4 regions of the Enterococcus dongliensis genome follow, and region 3 is predicted to be linked to each of the others. Evidence: predicted binding sites of a transcription regulator. Region 3 holds the regulator's gene; each other region holds the start of a gene.
What was found. Region 3 encodes NrdR, which represses ribonucleotide reductase genes. Its sites were predicted from a motif close to ACACNATATATNGTGT; they were not measured.
Positions count from the first base shown of each region.

Region 1: a site for NrdR is predicted at 1,460-1,475, ahead of nrdD (anaerobic ribonucleoside-triphosphate reductase). Genes of this name have one in related genera too.
Region 2: a site for NrdR is predicted at 1,278-1,293, ahead of P7D84_RS10775 (deoxynucleoside kinase). Genes of this name have one in related genera too.
Region 4: a site for NrdR is predicted at 3,601-3,616, ahead of P7D84_RS11645 (vitamin B12-dependent ribonucleotide reductase). Genes of this name have one in related genera too.

Region 1 is NZ_JARPZC010000001.1:100,406-105,243, forward strand. It holds gene P7D84_RS00480 (FtsX-like permease family protein) at 1-463, opposite strand, end outside; gene P7D84_RS00485 (ABC transporter ATP-binding protein) at 453-1,211, opposite strand; gene nrdD (anaerobic ribonucleoside-triphosphate reductase) at 1,579-3,771, shown strand; gene nrdG (anaerobic ribonucleoside-triphosphate reductase activating protein) at 3,875-4,477, shown strand; gene dinB (DNA polymerase IV) at 4,469-4,838, opposite strand, start outside.
Region 2 is NZ_JARPZC010000015.1:32,796-37,633, reverse strand. It holds gene mvaD (diphosphomevalonate decarboxylase) at 1-28, opposite strand, end outside; gene mvk (mevalonate kinase) at 21-962, opposite strand; gene P7D84_RS10775 (deoxynucleoside kinase) at 1,353-2,009, shown strand; gene P7D84_RS10770 (hypothetical protein) at 2,052-2,594, opposite strand; gene P7D84_RS10765 (PadR family transcriptional regulator) at 2,591-2,926, opposite strand; gene P7D84_RS10760 (magnesium transporter CorA family protein) at 3,094-3,999, shown strand; gene P7D84_RS10755 (Cof-type HAD-IIB family hydrolase) at 4,082-4,838, opposite strand, start outside.
Region 3 is NZ_JARPZC010000006.1:73,830-78,667, reverse strand. It holds gene dnaI (primosomal protein DnaI) at 1-137, opposite strand, end outside; gene P7D84_RS06440 (DnaD domain protein) at 137-1,447, opposite strand; gene nrdR (transcriptional regulator NrdR) at 1,460-1,933, opposite strand; gene coaE (dephospho-CoA kinase) at 2,117-2,716, opposite strand; gene mutM (DNA-formamidopyrimidine glycosylase) at 2,719-3,552, opposite strand; gene polA (DNA polymerase I) at 3,661-4,838, opposite strand, start outside.
Region 4 is NZ_JARPZC010000017.1:58,784-63,621, reverse strand. It holds gene P7D84_RS11655 (DUF4430 domain-containing protein) at 117-515, opposite strand; gene P7D84_RS11650 (cob(I)yrinic acid a,c-diamide adenosyltransferase) at 531-1,094, opposite strand; gene P7D84_RS11645 (vitamin B12-dependent ribonucleotide reductase) at 1,108-3,573, opposite strand; partial or broken gene P7D84_RS11640 (ROK family protein) at 4,084-4,838, opposite strand, start outside.

The DNA.
Region 1 (4,838 bases), on a different contig from region 3:
TGAGGATCGCATCGGGGGAAAAAAAGAAATGGACTTGTAATGCCAGTCCCATCGCTTTGACTAAGATCATACTAAAAAGTTTGGATAACAATACACCCAATCCGATCCCAATCCCAAAAGAGAAGATCCCGATTAAAAAAATCTCTGAAATAAACCAAAGACAGATTTGATAATAATTCAATCCATATAAATGGAAGATGCTGATGTCTTTACGGCGATTTTCGATAAAAAATCGATTGGTATTAGCCATAAAGAATAATAAAATCAAAACTACCGCAAAACTACCAAATCCCAGCATCCCTACAAGTTGAGTATTCTTACCAGCACTGCGGATCAGCGGCTGTTCGTAAGTCATCGCCGTAAAAGAGTAATAGACCATCACCGCAAAAATCAAACTGAAGAAAAAAACCAAATAATTGGTTAATTGTTTTTTGAATCCTCGCCAGATAATCCTAATCAGCATTGGCCTTTCCACCTCCACCGATAGTTGCTTGCATATCGATCACTTTTTCAAAAAATTCCTTGCGAGAAGAACGACGAACGACTTCGGAAAAAAATCGGCCATCTTTGATAAACAACACTCGATTGCAATAACTAGCCGTATAAGGATCATGAGTCACCATTAAGATCGTCATTTCCTCATGAAGATTTACTTCATCCAAGTAGTTTAAAAATTCTGTAGCCGCCTTTGAATCTAGTGATCCTGTGGGCTCATCTGCAAAAAGAACCAACGGCTGACTAATCAATGCCCGCGCAGCAGCAGTACGCTGTTGTTGTCCAATGGAAATCTCTTCTGGGTAACGAGCCAAGATATGTTCGATTTTTAAAATTTTCGTTAGACGAAGGACTCGTTCTTCCATTTCATCATAAGAAAGTTTACTTACAGTTAATGGTAAGATGATATTGTCTTTTACTGTCAAACTATCAATCAAATTAAAATCTTGGAAAATAAAACCTAATTTTTCCCGCCGAAAATCGGTTAAGCGATGCTCCCGCATCTGAGTGATATCAGCTCCTGCAATTTTAACAGATCCCATCGTCGGCAATAAAATTATCGACAGGATATTCATCAACGTTGTTTTTCCTGCACCACTTGGTCCCATAATGCCGACGAATTCCCCTTTTTCGACGGAAAAATTCAAATCATTTAAAACTGTGACTTTATTGCTACGAGTGCCAAAACTCTTACTAAGATGTTGTACATCGATCATTTTTTTTACGGTCTCCTCCTAACTTTGAACACTCAGTTTTGATTAGTAAATTATAAAAGAATAACAAATCAATTTTTATCATCTAAATTTTTTCTTTTATGGTATCATATAAAGGTCGGTTTCTTCTGTGAAACGTCCTTTGATAAACTTACAATTTTTTCACTTTTTGTCAAAATTCTTTTTTAGTTATTTTATCTTGGATAGAAACTTGACCTTATCAGCTTCTTTTGATTTCTTATAAAACAAACACACTATATATGGTGTGTTTTTCTTTTTATATAAAAAAATAATACTATATATCGTTGCAACGATATCAGAAATACTATATGATTGATAGTGAACTTTAAAGGAAACGGAGTTGTTTGTAATGATGGAAATCCACACTAAAGATTCATTAATCAGTAAGTATCAACCGTCACTAAAAAATATCAAGGTCATCAAACGCGATGGTCGACATGCCTCATTTGATGATCAAAAAATCTATGACGCCTTGATCAAAGCAGAGACTAAAATCAAGGGATCGGTTGATCCATTAGCTCATGAACGGATTCAATCGATCGTTGAACGAGTAGATGCCGAAATCTCAGAGCGTTTTACAAATGATGTCAAGATTTATGAAATCCAAAATATTGTGGAACATACCTTATTAGAACACAACGAATATGCTTTAGCCGAAGAATACATCAATTATCGGACACGTCGCGATTTCCAACGGAGCAAAGCTACAGATATTAATTTCACAATCGGTAAATTGATCAACAAAGATCAAACGGTTGTTAATGAAAATGCAAATAAAGACAGCGATGTTTTCAATACACAACGAGATTTGACTGCCGGAATCGTCGGCAAATCGATTGGATTGAAAATGTTGCCGGCTCATGTTGCTAACGCGCATCAAAAAGGGGACATCCATTATCACGATTTAGATTACCATCCGTACACACCCATGACCAACTGTTGCTTGATTGACTTTAAAGGCATGTTGAACAATGGATTTAAGATCGGCAACGCCGAAGTCGAAAGCCCTAAATCGATTCAAACAGCCACTGCACAAATTTCTCAAATCATCGCCAATGTCGCTTCTAGTCAATACGGCGGTTGTTCATCTGACCGAACCGATGAATTATTAGCTCCTTTTGCACGCTTGAATTACCAAAAACATTTAAAAGATGCAGAAGAATGGATCGATACTCCTGAAAAACAAAAAGCCTTTGCAAAACAAAAAACACGCAAAGATATTTATGATGCGATGCAAAGCTTAGAGTACGAAATCAATACTTTATTCACTTCAAATGGTCAAACCCCATTCACTTCTTTAGGTTTTGGTCTTGGGACTGACTGGTTTGAACGAGAGATCCAAAAAGCTATTTTACAAATCCGAATCGAAGGATTAGGCAGCGAAAAACGGACAGCGATTTTCCCTAAATTGATTTTTTCATTACGTCGCGGAACCAACTTAGAGCCAAATGATCCAAATTACGATATCAAACAATTAGCTTTGGAGTGCGCCACGAAACGGATGTATCCAGATGTCTTGAATTATGATAAATTGATTGAATTAACTGGAAGTTTCAAAGTACCGATGGGCTGCCGCTCCTTTTTACAAGGATGGAAAGATGAAAACGGCGAGGAAGTAAATGTCGGCCGGATGAATCTAGGCGTTGTAACTTTGAACTTGCCGCGAATTGCTATGGAATCTAATGGCAACAAAGATAAATTCTGGTCTTTATTAGAAGAACGGCTACAAATCGTTAAAGATGCATTGGTCTTTCGAATTGATCGCTGCAAAGAGGCCACTCCAGCAAATGCACCAATCCTTTATCAATATGGCGCCTTTGGCAAACGTTTGAAACGGACAGATTCTGTTAACGAACTATTCAAAAATAAACGTGCAACGGTTTCTTTAGGTTATATCGGTCTTTATGAAGTCGCTAGTGTCTTTTATGGTGGCGAATGGGAAACAAATCCTGAGGCAAAGGAATTTACTCTAGCTATCATGAAAGATCTAAAAGAACATGCTGATACTTGGGGAGATGAATACGGATATCATTTCAGTGTTTACTCAACACCAAGTGAAAGTTTGACTGATCGTTTCTGCCGTCTAGACACTGAACGTTTTGGCCTTGTAGAAAATATTACCGATAAAGATTATTACACAAATAGTTTCCATTACGACGTTCGGAAAAATCCGACCCCATTTGAAAAATTGGATTTTGAAAAAGATTACCCGACGTATTGTTCTGGTGGATTCATCCATTATTGTGAATACCCGGTATTACAACAAAATCCTAAATCATTAGAAGCTGTTTGGGATTATGGCTACGACCGGATTGCTTATTTAGGAACAAATACACCAATCGATCACTGCTATGAATGCGGCTTTGAAGGTGATTTTAAACCAACCAAACGCGGCTTTGAATGTCCGCAATGTGGCAATCATGATCCAAAAACTTGCGACGTTGTCAAACGGACTTGTGGTTACTTAGGAAACCCCCAAGCACGTCCGATGGTCCACGGCCGTCATGAAGAGATTGCTTCTCGTGTCAAACACATGAAATAAACTTTATAAATAACTTCAGTACTTGCAAACCCAGCAAGTGCTACTAAAAAAGACGGGGACGGCGCGCTTTGCCGCTCCCTGTTTTACTTGAAAGGTGAAAAATATGCGGAATCCAAAACCTAAAGAATGGCTGGCTAGCGAACTCAGTCAACAATACATCGCTGATTACAAACCCTTTAACTTCGTTGATGGCGAAGGTGTCCGCAATAGTTTATACGTCAGTGGATGTCCTTTTGCCTGTGAAGGCTGCTTCAATGCAGCGGCTCAAAATTTTCATTATGGCAAACCATTTACTCAAGAATTAGAAGATCAATTACTCGCTGATACTGCTCATGATTATGTCCAAGGCATCACTTTTTTAGGTGGTGAACCTTTTTTAAACACTCAAGTTTGTTTGAAAGTAATCGATCGAGTTCGTAGTGAATTTGGTGATAGTAAAGATATCTGGTCATGGAGCGGTTATACTTTCGAAGAGTTATTACTAGATAGCGATGACAAATTAGAGATGTTGCGTAAGATTGATATTCTCGTCGATGGCCGGTTTGAGCTTACACAAAAAAACTTGATGCTGCAATTTCGCGGCAGTGCTAATCAACGCATCATCGACGTCAAAAAATCATTAGCACAAGGTGAAGTCGTGATCTGGGAAAAACTCCATGACTCGGAACAAGCCTTTGAACAAATCAAAAAGAGCGCTCTAATTTGAACGCTCTTCCCATAAAGGTAAGACAATGTTTTCATATGCAATCGGATCTAGATTGGTCAAAGTAATCCCGACTAATCGGATCCCTTTTTCAATTCCACCGATTTCTTCCCAAATTAAACTCGCTTGAGAAAACAATTCTTCTTTTTTTTCTATGTAATAAGGCAACGTCACTCGTCGTGTCACGGTAGTATAATCTGCATAGCGAATCTTGACGACAACTGTTTTACCATGGCGTTGTACGCGCCTCAAAGCAGTCTCGACTTTTTCTGCTAATTGGCGTAACTGGCGCAATACTTCCTCTTCAGTTGATAACGGACGGCCATAAGTATGTTCTTTCCCAACTGATTTTCGTTCCCGAGTG
Region 2 (4,838 bases), on a different contig from region 3:
TATAAGCTCGGGCTTTACCGCTAAACATGTGCATAGACACCTAACCCTTCAATCCATGTATTCCGTGCGCCGGCATCTAATAAAATCTGTTGCAATCGACGTCCGCTAGTTTCATCTTCTGCTAAAGCGATCATACAACCACCGCGGCCGCCACCGGTCAATTTCGCTCCTAAAGCTTGGTTCTCTAACGCTGTTTCGATCAGGTGATCCAACTGTCGGTTACTTGTACCTAATAAGCGTAGTAATCCTTGGGCCTGATTCATACAGTCACCTAAGATATGCGGTTGGTTTTGTAAGACGGCTTGTTGTGCTTGGGTTGTTAGTTTGCCCAATGTTTGCATTTTTTTATTTGTTTCGTAAGGACGAAGCTCCATCAGCTGAGCAATGTCTCTGACTGCTTTACGAGTTTGACCTTTGATTCCTGTATCGGCAACCACTAAAAAAGCATCCATATTTAATTGGAAAGATTGGAAGCCGATCCCTTTTTGGTAAAGGATAGGTTCAGTACCGCTGATTGTCGTAGCATCGATTCCGCTAGGATTCCCATGAGCTACAGTTTCAGCTTGATTGACAAAATGTAATACTTTTTTTTGTGTCATCGGTTCTTCCATCCAATCAAAAACGGCTCGAGTGATAGCGACTGCAACGGCTGCACTAGAGCCCATCCCGCGTTCTGCAGGGATTGAGCTTTCGATTTTTAAATAAAATGGTTCTGGAATTTTAAAATATTTTACTAGCTGCCAAAGTAAGATCGTTACATTTCGCATCGTATTTGGTGCTTTTGAAAGTGGTCCATGAAAAAAACTAGACTCGATCCAAGACTCTAATTTATTTGCGCGAATGGTTGCTTGGATGCCTGTCCCAGAAAAAGGAAAGGCGATTGCTGGTTCTCCATAGACAACCGAATGTTCCCCCATTAATATGATTTTTCCGCTGGCATAACCGGTGCCAATCGACTTCATAAAAAAACCCCTATTTCGTTTTAGTGTAAGGATTTTTCCTAAAGAAAAATCCAACAAATCTCCTATTTAATACTAGTTACTAATGAGTTCAAACCATTAATAACTAGTGAAGGCGACGCATTTTTATATTTCCGCCTGAACAAACAGGGGATCATTTTTATCTAATAACAGTTATTCATTTCAATCTCCTTTACATTTTACTCAGAGAATGGCGACAAGTAAACGAAACTACTGAAAAGTTTTTGAAAAACAACGATTTTTTAAACATTCCTTAGAAGAAAAAAATATTTATTTTTCTGGATTTTTTGTTTGACGACACAAGATATTGGGGGTATATTGGATAAGTTGAAAAATACGCACTATATTTTGTATGAAATGAGTTGGGGGTTTATGAGCGTGATCGTATTAGCAGGAACCATTGGAGCAGGGAAGTCAAGTTTGACCGCAATGTTGTCAGAACATCTAGGAAGTCAAGCTTTTTATGAATCAATTGATGATAATGAAGTGTTGCCGCTGTTTTATGCCGATCCAGAACAGTATGCATTTTTACTACAAATTTATTTTCTAAATAAACGTTTTGATAGCATTAAAAAAGCGATGCAAGATGATAACAATGTCTTAGATCGTTCCATCTATGAAGACTCTTTGTTGTTCCATCTAAATGCCGATCTTGGTCGGGCTACGGAAACAGAAGTAAAGGTCTATGATGAATTGTTAGCTAACATGATGCAAGAATTGCCTTATGCAGCCCATAAAAAACATCCGGACTTATTAGTACATATCCGGGTTTCTTTTGAAACGATGATGGAACGTATCCAAAAACGTGGTCGCGAATACGAACAATTAGAATTCGATCCTACTTTATATGATTACTATAAAGAATTGAACAGCCGTTACGATCAATGGTATGAAGACTATAATGAAAGTCCTAAGATCCAAATCGACGGCGATCGTTTGAACTTTGTTGACGATGCTCAAGCACGAGATGAAGTTATTCGAATCATTGATGAAAAAATCTTAGAAGTCCAAGGTGTTCCTGCCGAATAATAAAAGCTTTGCCAATTCTCTTGGCAAAGCTTTTTTGTTTGCTTATTTTTGGCTGATGATGCGATTGTGTTTGTTCAGACCTAAAGCAATCCCTAATAATAATCCTAAACCAAGCATTAAGAAGAAGACGATCCCAATCAAGTCCCCACTATATAAAATCTGACCAAAAATCCCAATAATTGCACCGAGAACAATTCCGATGAATAGATTGCTGGCATAACCTAAACCGATTGATTCTTCAATTTGCGGATCGATGGATTGATAATAAGCTTGTCGTTCTTGTGCTTTACTTTCTTCATCAGATAGTGGGCGCTCTGCACGGAAAATAGCGATTGCTTTATTTAAAGCATCTTCTTCACTTAAATTTTCTTCAGTCATCAACTGAGTCATATAGTCTTTGAGATATCCTGCGATCTCATCTGTTTCTTCCTTGCGATCAGGCTTGAGGTTTTGTTTTGTTTTCTCATGGAGTTCTTGTAATTTCAATGACATCCGTTCCGGATAGCTCAGTTGGTCTTTACTCAAACTTTTTTTGACCATTTCGTCTGCAAATTTTTGGATTTTAGTATCTGTTGAAGTATTCATTTTCTTTCGTCTCCTTTATAAAAAGTATCCATTAGTTGTTTGATAAATTGCCATTCTTGTTTTTTGTGGTCTAAAAAGGCACGGCCTTTTTCCGTGATGTGATAATATTTTCGACGAGCCGCTTGACCTTCTTGCCAATAGCTGACTATATAACTATTTTTCTCTAAACGCTTGAATGCAACGTATAAAGTTCCTTCTTTTAATTCAAAAGTTCCGCAACTTAGCTCTTTGGCTTGACGAGCGAGGTCATAGCCATAGCTATCTGCTTTAGCTAAAATACTTAGAATGATGGGATCAATGTATCCACGTAAAACTTCTTTATCTATTTCCAAGTTTATACCTCCGTTTATTAAGTATATCGTGATATAAAGATAATAAAGCGATGTATTGAAAAAGTCAATCCTAAATTATTCAAAATGGTTAGAAGTGAGAAGGGAATACTGAAATGTTTGTTTTTGTTATACTGAAGGTAAGAGGATTTAGTCCAAGGAGGTTCCTGATGGATAGCAAAAAAACATTTAATCAAGAGATGTGTTCATGGATCAACGTAGACAGTACACAATCTCACGAAATAAAAAAATTACGTGCTAGTTATGAAATCAGTGATGAGATGCTGACCTATGCTTTAGATGACAATGAACGAGCGCGGGTAGAGTACGATCCGATGGAAAAAGCATTGCTGTTGATTTTTAATGTACCAAATCTTTTGAAAAAAGATAATCATTATGAGACCAGTCCGATGGCCTTTATTTTAAAAGATCAGTATTTTATTTCTTTTATAAATGAGCGGACGGCCTATGTTGAAAATGTCATTGAGAATTTACTTTTAAATGAACCCAATCAAAGTACGGCAAGTTTATTGTTCCATACGCTATTTTTGATTTCGGATTATTATTTTCCTTTGGTGGAGGAAGTAGACAGTCAGCGGATCCAGTTAAACAAGCGTTTGCGAGAAAAGACGACGAATAAAAATTTATTGGCTCTTTCCGATCTAGAGATCGGGCTAGTTTATTTAGTAACGGCGACAAAGCAAAATGCCGTGCTGTTAGAACAAGTAAAAGTACAGGCTATTTTTTCTAGTTTTACGGATAAAGAAAAAGAAGAGTTGGATGATGCGTTGATCGAAGCAAAACAAGCAGTGGAGATGACCAAACTTGCCAGCGAAATCTTGGATCAATTATCTGGCACGTATAATAATTTATTGAATAATAATTTGAATGATACGATGAAAGTTTTGACAATTTGGTCGTTATTATTGACGATTCCAACAATCGTAACAGGCTTTTTTGGCATGAATATGCCTTTGCCGTTTTCCCATTCTGAAGTTGGTTGGCTGATAACGCTGATCATCAGTTTGGGACTATCCATATGGTTGATTTTGATTTTATGGCGCCGAATACGCTAACAGAAGTTGTGGATTACATGAGTTGATTACATGAGTTGATTTAGTGAGACGACAAGTAAATATAAAAAAGAGTTGTGATTTATCACAACTCTTTTAAGATAAATGTTTCGATGACTTCAGCTACAGCACTTTGTTCATGTGTTGCAATAGTCGTATGCTGAGCGGCTGATTTGATAGAAGGCACAGCATTTGCCACAGCGACGCCTAATTTGGCAGCTTGGATCATAGTAAGATCGTTTATATTGTCTCCGATAGCAATTGTTTCATCCATGGAAATCTGTAAGTGTTCGGCTAATAGTTTCAGAGCCATTCCTTTATTGACCCCTTTTGGATTGAATTCGATGTAACGGTTGGAAGAATAACTTATTTCTAACTGTGCTCGCAGATCAGCAGGCAGTTCTTGTTCTAGTTTTTCTAAGTAATTGCGGTCCAAATTTTGGAACAACACTTTGTAACATGTTTGATTTTTGAGAAAGCTGAAATCATCATCCAGACGTTTTTCGTGAGGAATCGTGGACAGATACGCATCTTCATCAGGATTACTGTGATAAAGATAGGTTTGTTCAAATGTATAAAGATGGATTGCCACGTCATAGGCGGCACCGAATGCAAATAGACGGGTAAGAATCTCAAAGCTTAAAGGGAAATCGTTGATAATTGTCGGTCCCTGATTTTCAACGATTATCCCGCCGTTAAAACCAATCATGTAATGATTTGCTTGATTTTCAGCAGCTAATTCTTTCAATGTTTGTTTGATTGAGTAAAATCCGCGACCAGTCGCTGGTGTAAAGATCAATCCTTGAATTTCGGCTTTTTTTATGGTTTCTTGTGTCTTTTGA
Region 3 (4,838 bases):
GTCAATTTTTCTTTATGCTCTTCAATAAATTGGCGCACATCCTCATCTGCTAAGATCTCTTCCATCATTTGTCGGTAGCGGCCATCGATTCCGCGACTTTTTATGATGCGATTCAATTCTTTTCCGACATCTTCCATTAATCGTCACCTTCTTTGCTTAAATATTGTGCTAATTTGCGGTTTAATTCGGCTTCTTTTTCAGGAGCCAACCTCGTTTCTTTTGGCGGCTGTTTGATATGTTCTGGTAACGTCTCTTTACGGACAGTCCCTCGTTTTTGATAAGTTGGCCGATTTGTCTGTGTTTTAACTAGCTGCTGACTATTCTCACGCACATGTGCGATCGCGCCTTCTGGTGTAGTAATTTTTTTCTGTGCCCAATCATTAGCAATTGCATGTAAATAATTGGCATTGATTACAGCCTGATCTTTGATTACTAAAATATAATTAATGATAATATTGATCACACTTTTAGGCAGTAAATTACGACCAATCAAATCTTCCAATAATCGGACTTCTGTATTGGTTTCAAAGCCGCCCTTTTCCCGTTTAATTGCTCGTAAAAAAGTTACCGGTGCGATTTTTTTACTTTGAGTGATGATTTCTAATTCTTGTGCTGAAAATGTTGCGGTACTTTCGGCAGTTTCTTTTGAAGCTGTTTCTTTTTTTACTGAAACATTGGGTCGTTTTTCTTTATTGATCAATTGCCGTAAATACTTAAAGTTCAGACCGTTTTTTTCACCAGCTGCAGCTTTTGCAACATATTCTGCTAAATCTAATTCATTCAATCCGTAGAGTGTTTGGAATGTTTGTAATTTTTCTCGTTCTTCAACGCTTAGTACCAAATTGAAGCGTTTCACTTGTTGAGCAAACAATGACCAATCGAAGTCTGTTTTAGTGGTAAAAGTTTCTTGAGTATCTTCTAACGTCTCACTTTGACTACTAAACGCTTGTTCATCTAAGCGATAAACATCTCGAAAACGTTTGGTGATATTTTTGATAGTGTCTTTAGCAAATGTCTTTGGTTTAAATCGCTCAACCAGTCGTTCATAGCGGCCCTTTCCAATCTTATCTAATAATAGATAGGACATTAAAGGATCTTGGAAAAATTTGCTTGGAACTAATGGTGACCGTAGTTGATAAATCAAACTCAGCCCAATCTCATGATCAGTCTGTTGATAACTTTCTAATAAACCAATACCTTCAAGACGCTCACGTGCTTTAACTAGATTCATCAAACCGATATCAATAGCTGCTAATAAATCTGTATGCATCAGACTAGGACTTTTGCCTTCCAATGTAATATCACTTACTAAAGTTAAATACAAACTTGAAGCAGTACTACCAATGACTGGTTGATATAAATATAGCAATGCATCCTGTTGACTTTGATCAAGTTGCGGCTCACCGTAAACCGTGTAAAAAGTGCTGGGTTTCAGTTCTACTGCCACTAAAAATGCCTCCTACTCTTCATCCGTCGTCTTTGCTTTATCAACGATTTCTTGTAGTTCCTTTAAAAAGACAGACATGTCTTTAAACTGACGATAAACACTCGCAAAGCGAATATAGGCAATCTCATCAACATCCATTAAGTCTTCCATTACAAATTCACCAATTTTGCTTGTTGCGACTTCATTTTCTCCGGTGCTTCGAACACGATTTTCTACATGATCGACAATTTGTTCCATTTGTTCCATCGCTACTGGACGTTTCTCAGCTGAACGGATCAAGCCACGCAAAATCTTATCGCGGCTGAATTCTTCACGATCACCGTTTCGTTTAACCACTAATAATGGTGTCGCTTCGATTCGTTCAAACGTTGTAAAACGAAACCCGCAGCTTTCACATTCTCTACGCCGGCGAATCGCTCGTCCGTCATCTGTCTGGCGACTGTCGATTACCCGAGAATTATTATGATTACATTTTGGACAACGCATAATTTCACCCGCTCTTTCTTAAGCTTGATTCTATTCACGTAATTCGTAAATATCTTTTGTTATATAGAATTATTTTTTAAAAACAAAAATTTTTGAAAGAAAAAACTTCCTTATTTATATAACATGAGTTTACCATAACCAGCTCGCTAAAAAAAGCGTCGTAAGGCTACGACGCTGAATTCATTAAGAAACAAATTTATTTTCTTTCAACCAATCCAAAACTTGCTTATGTGTTGTTTCTATTGAATCACAATTGTCAAAGAGGATATCTGCTCTTTTTTTCTTTTCTTCTAAAGAAAGTTGACTATTTATCCGCATCAACGCCTCTTTTTCCGACAATTCATTTCTTGCCATCAAGCGTTTTAATTGAATTGCTGGGCTCACATAGACCACCGCTACTTTATCCATCAGCATTTCATAGTGCCGCTCGTATAATAATGGGATATCTACGATCACTAGGTCATTACTTTTTTTCGCTTCTTGGATCTGTCTATTTATCTCTCCTCGAATAAATGGATCAAGGGTTTCGTCTACTAATTGGCGCTTCTTTTCATCGAAAAAAATAATCGAGCCTAATTTTTTTCGGTCTAATTTTCCATTGCTTTGTAAGATAGTTGGACCAAAATTTTTTTCTAAAGCTTTCAATCCGTCAGTTTCAGGTTCTACCACTTTACGGGCGATGATATCTCCATCGACTACGGGAAAGCCTTCTTTTTTAAAAAAACGAACGACTGTCGTTTTCCCGCTGGCGATTCCACCAGTTATTCCTAAGACAAAAGTCATCTTTACACCTTCTTTAGTTTTTGACAGTGGGGACAAAGATGGGTTCCCCTTTGTGCGACTTTGATTTTAATGATTGGCGTTTTACAACGAGCACAAGGTTCTCCAGTTTGTCCATAGACATGTAATTCTTGTTGAAAATGCCCCGCTTCACCTAAAGCATTCAAGTACGTTCTGATCGTCGTCCCGCCTGCTTTTTTTGCTTTGGTGATAACTTCAATAATCGCTTCGCGCAACCGAGCAATCGTTTGTGCATCCAACGTATTGGCTGGCTGTTCGGGATGGATCTTAGCTAACCACAATACTTCATCGGCATAAATATTTCCTAATCCCGCGACGACTTTTTGATTCAATAACAACGGCTTAATCATGGTTGAAGATTTTTGAAGCTGTGTTTTAAAATCAGCTAGATCAAAATCAGCAGGCGTTGGTTCTGGACCTAATTGCAACAATCCTTTATACTCTTTAGCCATTCCTTTTTTCAGCAAAGCCATTCGGCCAAATTTTCGCACATCACGATAGATCAATTCTGTCCCATCTGAAAAAATAAATTGGACATGACTATGTTTATCTAACGCTGTCGGTTCAGCAAAATATTCATATTTTCCTTCCATTCGCAAATGTGAAATCATTTCATAATGAGTAAACTGAAATATCAGGTATTTTCCCCGGCGATCAACAGTTTCCAATGTTTCTCCCAACAATTGCTGCTGAAAAATTTCAACTTCTGGAAATTCAATGATCCTAGGCCAATAAACATTTACTTTGGCGATGGTTTTTCCTTTAACTAATGAGACCAATCCCTTTCTGACTGTCTCGACTTCTGGTAATTCCGGCATCTCTATCATCCTAACTTGATCAACATTCTTAACAGTTGCTAACTAATTTATGAAGATTTTTTCTCTATCAAAACTTGCAGAAAAAGCTGGATTTCCTCCAGCTTCAGTTTACTTTGCTTCATACCAAGTATTTCCCCAGCTGCTATCTGTCACTAGCGGTACGTCTAATTGAACAGTATTTTCCATCACTTCTTTGACTAATTTGTCTAGTTGTTCTAATTCACTTTCTGGTACTTCAAAGACCAGTTCATCGTGAACTTGCAGCAACATAGTCGCTTGAAGTTTTTCTTCTTTTAATCGTTTGGCTAATTCGATCATTGCCAATTTCAAAATATCGGCAGCACTTCCTTGGATCGGTGTATTGATCGCAGTACGTTCTGCAAACGAACGAAGATTGTAATTGCGTGCATTGATGTCTGGTAAATAGCGACGGCGATTGTACAATGTTGCAGTGTAGCCTTTATCTTTTGCTTCACGTACGCTTTCTTCCATGTAGCGTTTAACATCTGGATAATTCTCAAAATAAGTATCGATATACTCTTGTGCTGCTTTTCGCGTGATTCCAAGATTTTGTGACAGACCATAATCAGAAATTCCATAAACGATTCCAAAATTTACTGCCTTGGCGTTTCGACGCATATTAGGGGTCACTTCGTCTTGAGAAACATTGAAGACACGCATCGCGGTACTTGTATGGATATCCATTCCGTCATGGAAAGCCTGTTTCAAATGTTCATCGCCAGAAATATGGGCTAGAACCCGTAATTCGATTTGCGAATAATCTGAAGAATAAATCAACCAGTTTTCCGCTCGTGGAATAAAGGCTTGACGGATTTTTCGACCTTCTTCTAAACGAATCGGGATATTTTGTAAATTAGGATCAACTGAACTCAAGCGGCCTGTTTGAGTCAACGTTTGGATGTAGCGTGTATGAATCTTATTATCACCTTGAATTACCTTTAATAAGCCTTCTACATAAGTCGATTGAATCTTAGCAATCTGACGATAGTTCAAAATATATTCAGCAATTGGGGCCTGTTCTCGTAATTGCTCCAACACATCAACAGCAGTCGAGTAGCCTGTTTTTGTCTTTTTGATAACAGGCAGCTGCATTTTTTCAAATAAGATCACGCCAAGTTGTTTAGGCGAATTGATATTAAACTCTTCACCAGCTTCTCGATAAATTTTTTCTTCGATTTCTTGTAATCGTTTTGAAAATTCTCCCCGCATTGCTTGAAGACGTTGAGCATTCACTGTGATTCCAGCAATTTCCATCTCAGCTAAAA
Region 4 (4,838 bases), on a different contig from region 3:
TTTCTTTTCCAATTATTTTAACCTGAATTAAGTAAAAAAAGAGAGTACGTATTGACGTATCTCTCACTAACTAAAGAAAATCCATTCATTATTTAGTTGATTATTTATAAAAATTCTTATTTTTTAAATTCATTTAAATCAAAAACTACTTGATCTTTATTTTTTAATTTTATTTCATTTGCACCTTTTTCACTCATTTTTCCATTTATCGTAAAAGTCCAATATTTATTTTTATTTGTATCTTGGGCATGATTTTCTATCGAAGTGATAAAACCATTTTTTTCTTCTACATTAAAGTGATTCTTTAAAGTCTGCAACAAAGTATCATTCGATTGATACCAAATTTTTTGGGACGTAATTTCTTTGCCCATGTCATTCAGCTTTATCGTGACACGGGCTTTTGTTTGTTCATCTGATACTTGTTTCGTATCCTGAATAGTTTGAGTATTTAGTTGACAGCCTGAAAAAACAAGCACCCCGATAAAAATAGTTAAGAACCCTATCCATCTTTTCATATGTGAAACTCCTTCTTAGTGAAATACTTTTCCTGCTCGCTCGTAAAATGATTCTTTTATATCATATACGGTATTTACGTACCGGGAAAGAACAAAAAACAAATCAGATAGACGATTGATGATCTTATAGGCATAAATATTAATCGCCTCATCTAAAACGAGCAGTTGTGTGATTTCTCTTTCTGCACGTCGGATCACGGTTCGTGCAATTTGAAAATCACTTGCAACTGGATGGCCACCAGGTAAAATAAATTTTTCAATTATTGGTACCTTTGTTTGATAATAATCAATTAAATGTTCAATCTTGGTCACATCTTCCTTTTTGACAATCATTTCTCCAACTCCAACAGGTGTGGCAAGATCTGTCCCGATATCAAATAATAAAACTTGTAGTTGTATTAATTCATTCTTCAATAGATCAAACTTTTTTGAATCCAATTCTGAAATAATTCTTCCAATCCAAGAATTCACTTCATCGATGCTTCCATAAGCACAAATACGTGCATCAGATTTCTTTATTCGTTGTCCGCCGATAATGCTCGTGTTCCCTTTATCTCCGCTTTTAGTATAAATTTTCATTCAATCACTTCCTTTATAAACCACATCTTAATTGAACTTTACAATGTGTACAAGTACTGCAGCCCCCGATTTCTTCGATTTTCCCCTCATGACAGATTGGACAACGTTCTTCAATTTCATCATCCGCTGTTTCTGTATCATTTGATACATCATATTCAGCAAACGAATTTTCATCTGCTTCCAATGTCAGCACTTGTGAATTTCGGCTGCCATCTACATAAACTGTTCCGCCCTTTGCTCCACCGCGATAAAGATCTTCATAAATTGCTGCGACTTGGTTAACTTGATATCCTTTAGGTGCATTGACTGTTTTTGAAATGGAACTATCTATCCATCGTTGAATAGTACATTGTACGCTGACATGTGCCTCTGGTGTAAGTTCCATAGCGGATATGAAAAACGGCGGTAAGTTTTCATTGTCCACCTCTGGATGATTACTTAAATATTCCTCAACAATTTCTGCCTGTACTTCAATAAATTTCCCTAGGCGGCCGCTTCTGAAATAGGAAAATGAAAAATACGGTTCTAATCCGGTAGAAACCCCAGTCATCGTTCCCGTGGAACCAGTTGGCGCCACAGTCAAAAGATGGGAATTTCGGATACCATAAGTCAGTATATCTTGTCGTAAAGACGCTGGCATTTTTCTCATATAGCCAGTTTCAATAAACCGTTGACGCAATGCCTTGGTTTCTTCAACATTTTGATCGATTAAGAAAGGAAAACTCCCCTTTTCTTTGGCAAGTGCAACAGAGGTTTCATAAGCAGTGATTGCAATTTTCTCAAAAATTTGATCTACTAATTGATTTCCTTCTTGAGAACCATATATTTTTTCACAATAAATCAATAAGTCCGCTAGCCCCATCACGCCAAGCCCAATTCGTCGCTCTCCTTTTGCCTGTTTCTCATTTTTTTTAAAAAAGTATGGGGTTGCATCAATTACATTATCTTGGAAACGGACACTGGTTTTTACCACATCAGCAAGTTTATCAAAATCAACCGTTTTTGTTTCTTTATTCACCATATTTGCTAAATTTATTGCTGCTAAATTACAAACAGCATAGGGGGTCAGTGGTTGTTCACCACATGGATTTGTAGCAACGACTTTTTGCCCGTATGATTGAGCATTCGTCATCTCATTTGCATTATCGATAAAAAATATTCCTGGCTCTGCTGAATAAGTGGCACAATAAGTGATTAAATCCCAAAGATCCCGTGCTTTTATCGTCTGATGAACTTTTACTTTACGACCGGTTGCTTCCCACTCCCTGACGTCGCCAATTTCTGTCCAATGCTGATCATAGTCGGCCATCTCAGAACTATCATAGTCATCAATCGCAGGAAAGCGCAGTTCATAAGTTTGATTCTTTTCAACAGCTTGCATAAATTCTTTAGTCAAGCAAACTGAGATATTCGCTCCTGTCAAAAAATCTGGGTCTTTTACACTATATGTTCCGCCGATTTGCAATTTTTGTCGTGCATCTTTTACAAAAGGATTTGTCGAATTGTTTTCTTGATGTTGAACAAAAAATTCCAGCCATGCTTTTTCATTCGGTGCTAACGGTGAAAAATTTAATCTTTCAGCTGCTAATTGTCGAATTGTCGCGTTTTTGCTAGTAGTGATCAAGCGTTGCAAAATGACCGGATTCTGAATCTTAGAGAGAATAAATTCAAAAATATCTGGGTGCCAATCATTCAACATAATCATTTGGGCACCACGGCGACTACCTCCTTGTTCCACTAAATTAGTTAGGTTCGCTAAATCATTTAACCATGAGATTGCACCGGATGACTTTCCGTTTACCCCATGAACAATCGCTGCTTTAGGTCTTAAGGTAGAACCATTCGTCCCTACGCCACCGCCACGGCTCATGATTTCCATGACTTCCTGGCGATGTTTTGCTAACCCAGCTCTTGAATCATGAATAAAGGGCATGACATAGCAGTTAAAATAAGTAACCTCTGTGTCAGTTCCTGCCCCATAAAGCACACGGCCAGCTGGAATTAAATTTTGTTCTGTTAAGTGGTGATAGAAATCTGCAAAAAATTCAGATTTTTTTTCCCCATCAATATCGGAGATTCCTTTTGCCACCCGAATGGCGATTTGTTCAAAGAAAAGTTCCAAAGGCTTTTCTACTTCATTCAAACTTCTATTCACTCGCCCCGATGCAATCTCTTCTGGATCTGTTAGAGAACTTTGAAATTCCTCTTCCACATGAATTATCAACTGGTTTTTCACGATTTCTTCAACAATCCCGATTCCTCGTGTTGGATATTGCGGATCTGTGTGTGTTGTTAAGATAACAAAATCACCGACTGTTATGGTTTTTCCAGTAAGGTCTTTATACGCATACCGATCAAGCATGATCAATCTTGCGATTCCTTCAAATGTTTGAGACATTTCAGAAGTAATTTTCGTTACTTTATCGAAACATGAGATATCTTGGTTTAATTTTTCTATATAGTCCATCGGATAATTCATCTAGTAATACCACCTTCATAAATATAAACACAATATATTGTATCATGGTGTAAGTATGACACTATATAATGTGCAATTCAATCTTGAGTTTATTTTGTTTTTTGGTACAATGAGAATGATTATCATTTGTTGGAGAAAAATTAGAGTAACAAATTTAACCTGTGCCAAGTATGATAGAAACTTTTATTTTAGCGTGACAACTATGTTGGATCTTCTACAAGAAGCGACAACTCGGCTGAAAAAAGGATAAAATAATTAGTTGGAGTTGTTATTAATAACGATGAACCTTATCATATGATTAATAAATAAATAATTATATAAAAAAGCTCAGATAGAACCAAATTTGGTTCTATCTGAGCAATAATTAACTATTTTGATGCTCTGTTTTGTTGAATATTCATAAAATTAATTGGAATTTTAAATAATACTCGCACTATAATTGGGGTGAAGATGACGAGCATTATACAATCATTAAACACCTCCTCAAAAAATTACTTTAACGTGTTTTTTCTATTGCAACTTGTTTAAACAGGCATAAACTGCCCCATACATTCCTGCTTCATTCCCTAATAAGGCTTTCTTCAAAGAATAATGCTCTCTAATTTGTGGAAAAATATATATATCCATCTTTTCTTTTAATGGATTTAATAATTGTTCTCCGGCTTCTGAGACTCCGCCGCCGATAATTATTTCTTCCACATCTATCGTATTCATAATCCCCGCTAACCTTGAGCTAATATATCAATGAACGCTTCAAGAACGTCTTTAGCATATTTATTATTTTGTGCAGCTTTCTTAAAAATTATTGGCGGGGTTATTTCTGTCCATGTTTCTTCGACTGACTCAAGTTTCTGTCGCATACTTAAAATGAGACCGTTAGCAGAAGCAAAAGTTTCTAAACAATTTCTTCCTCCACAACCGCATAATCTATTTTCACTAGAATGAACTGGAATATGACCAATTTCTCCTCCAGCGGAATGACAGCCATTTATCACATTACTATTTAAGACAATTCCCCCACCTACTCCAGTCCCTAAAGTAACAAATAATAGATTTGATTTTCCTTGAGACGCACCTTTCCACAGCTCACCCAAAGCAGCTGCATTCGCGTCATTTAGTAATTGAACATCTATCCCTAATTCAGTTTCGATAATTTTCTTTAAAGGTAATTCTTTCCAATCCAGATTAACAGCTTGAACAACGGTTCCTCCGTCAGCTGAAATTGAGCCAGGTACACCAATTCCAATACCGACTATTTCGGTTAG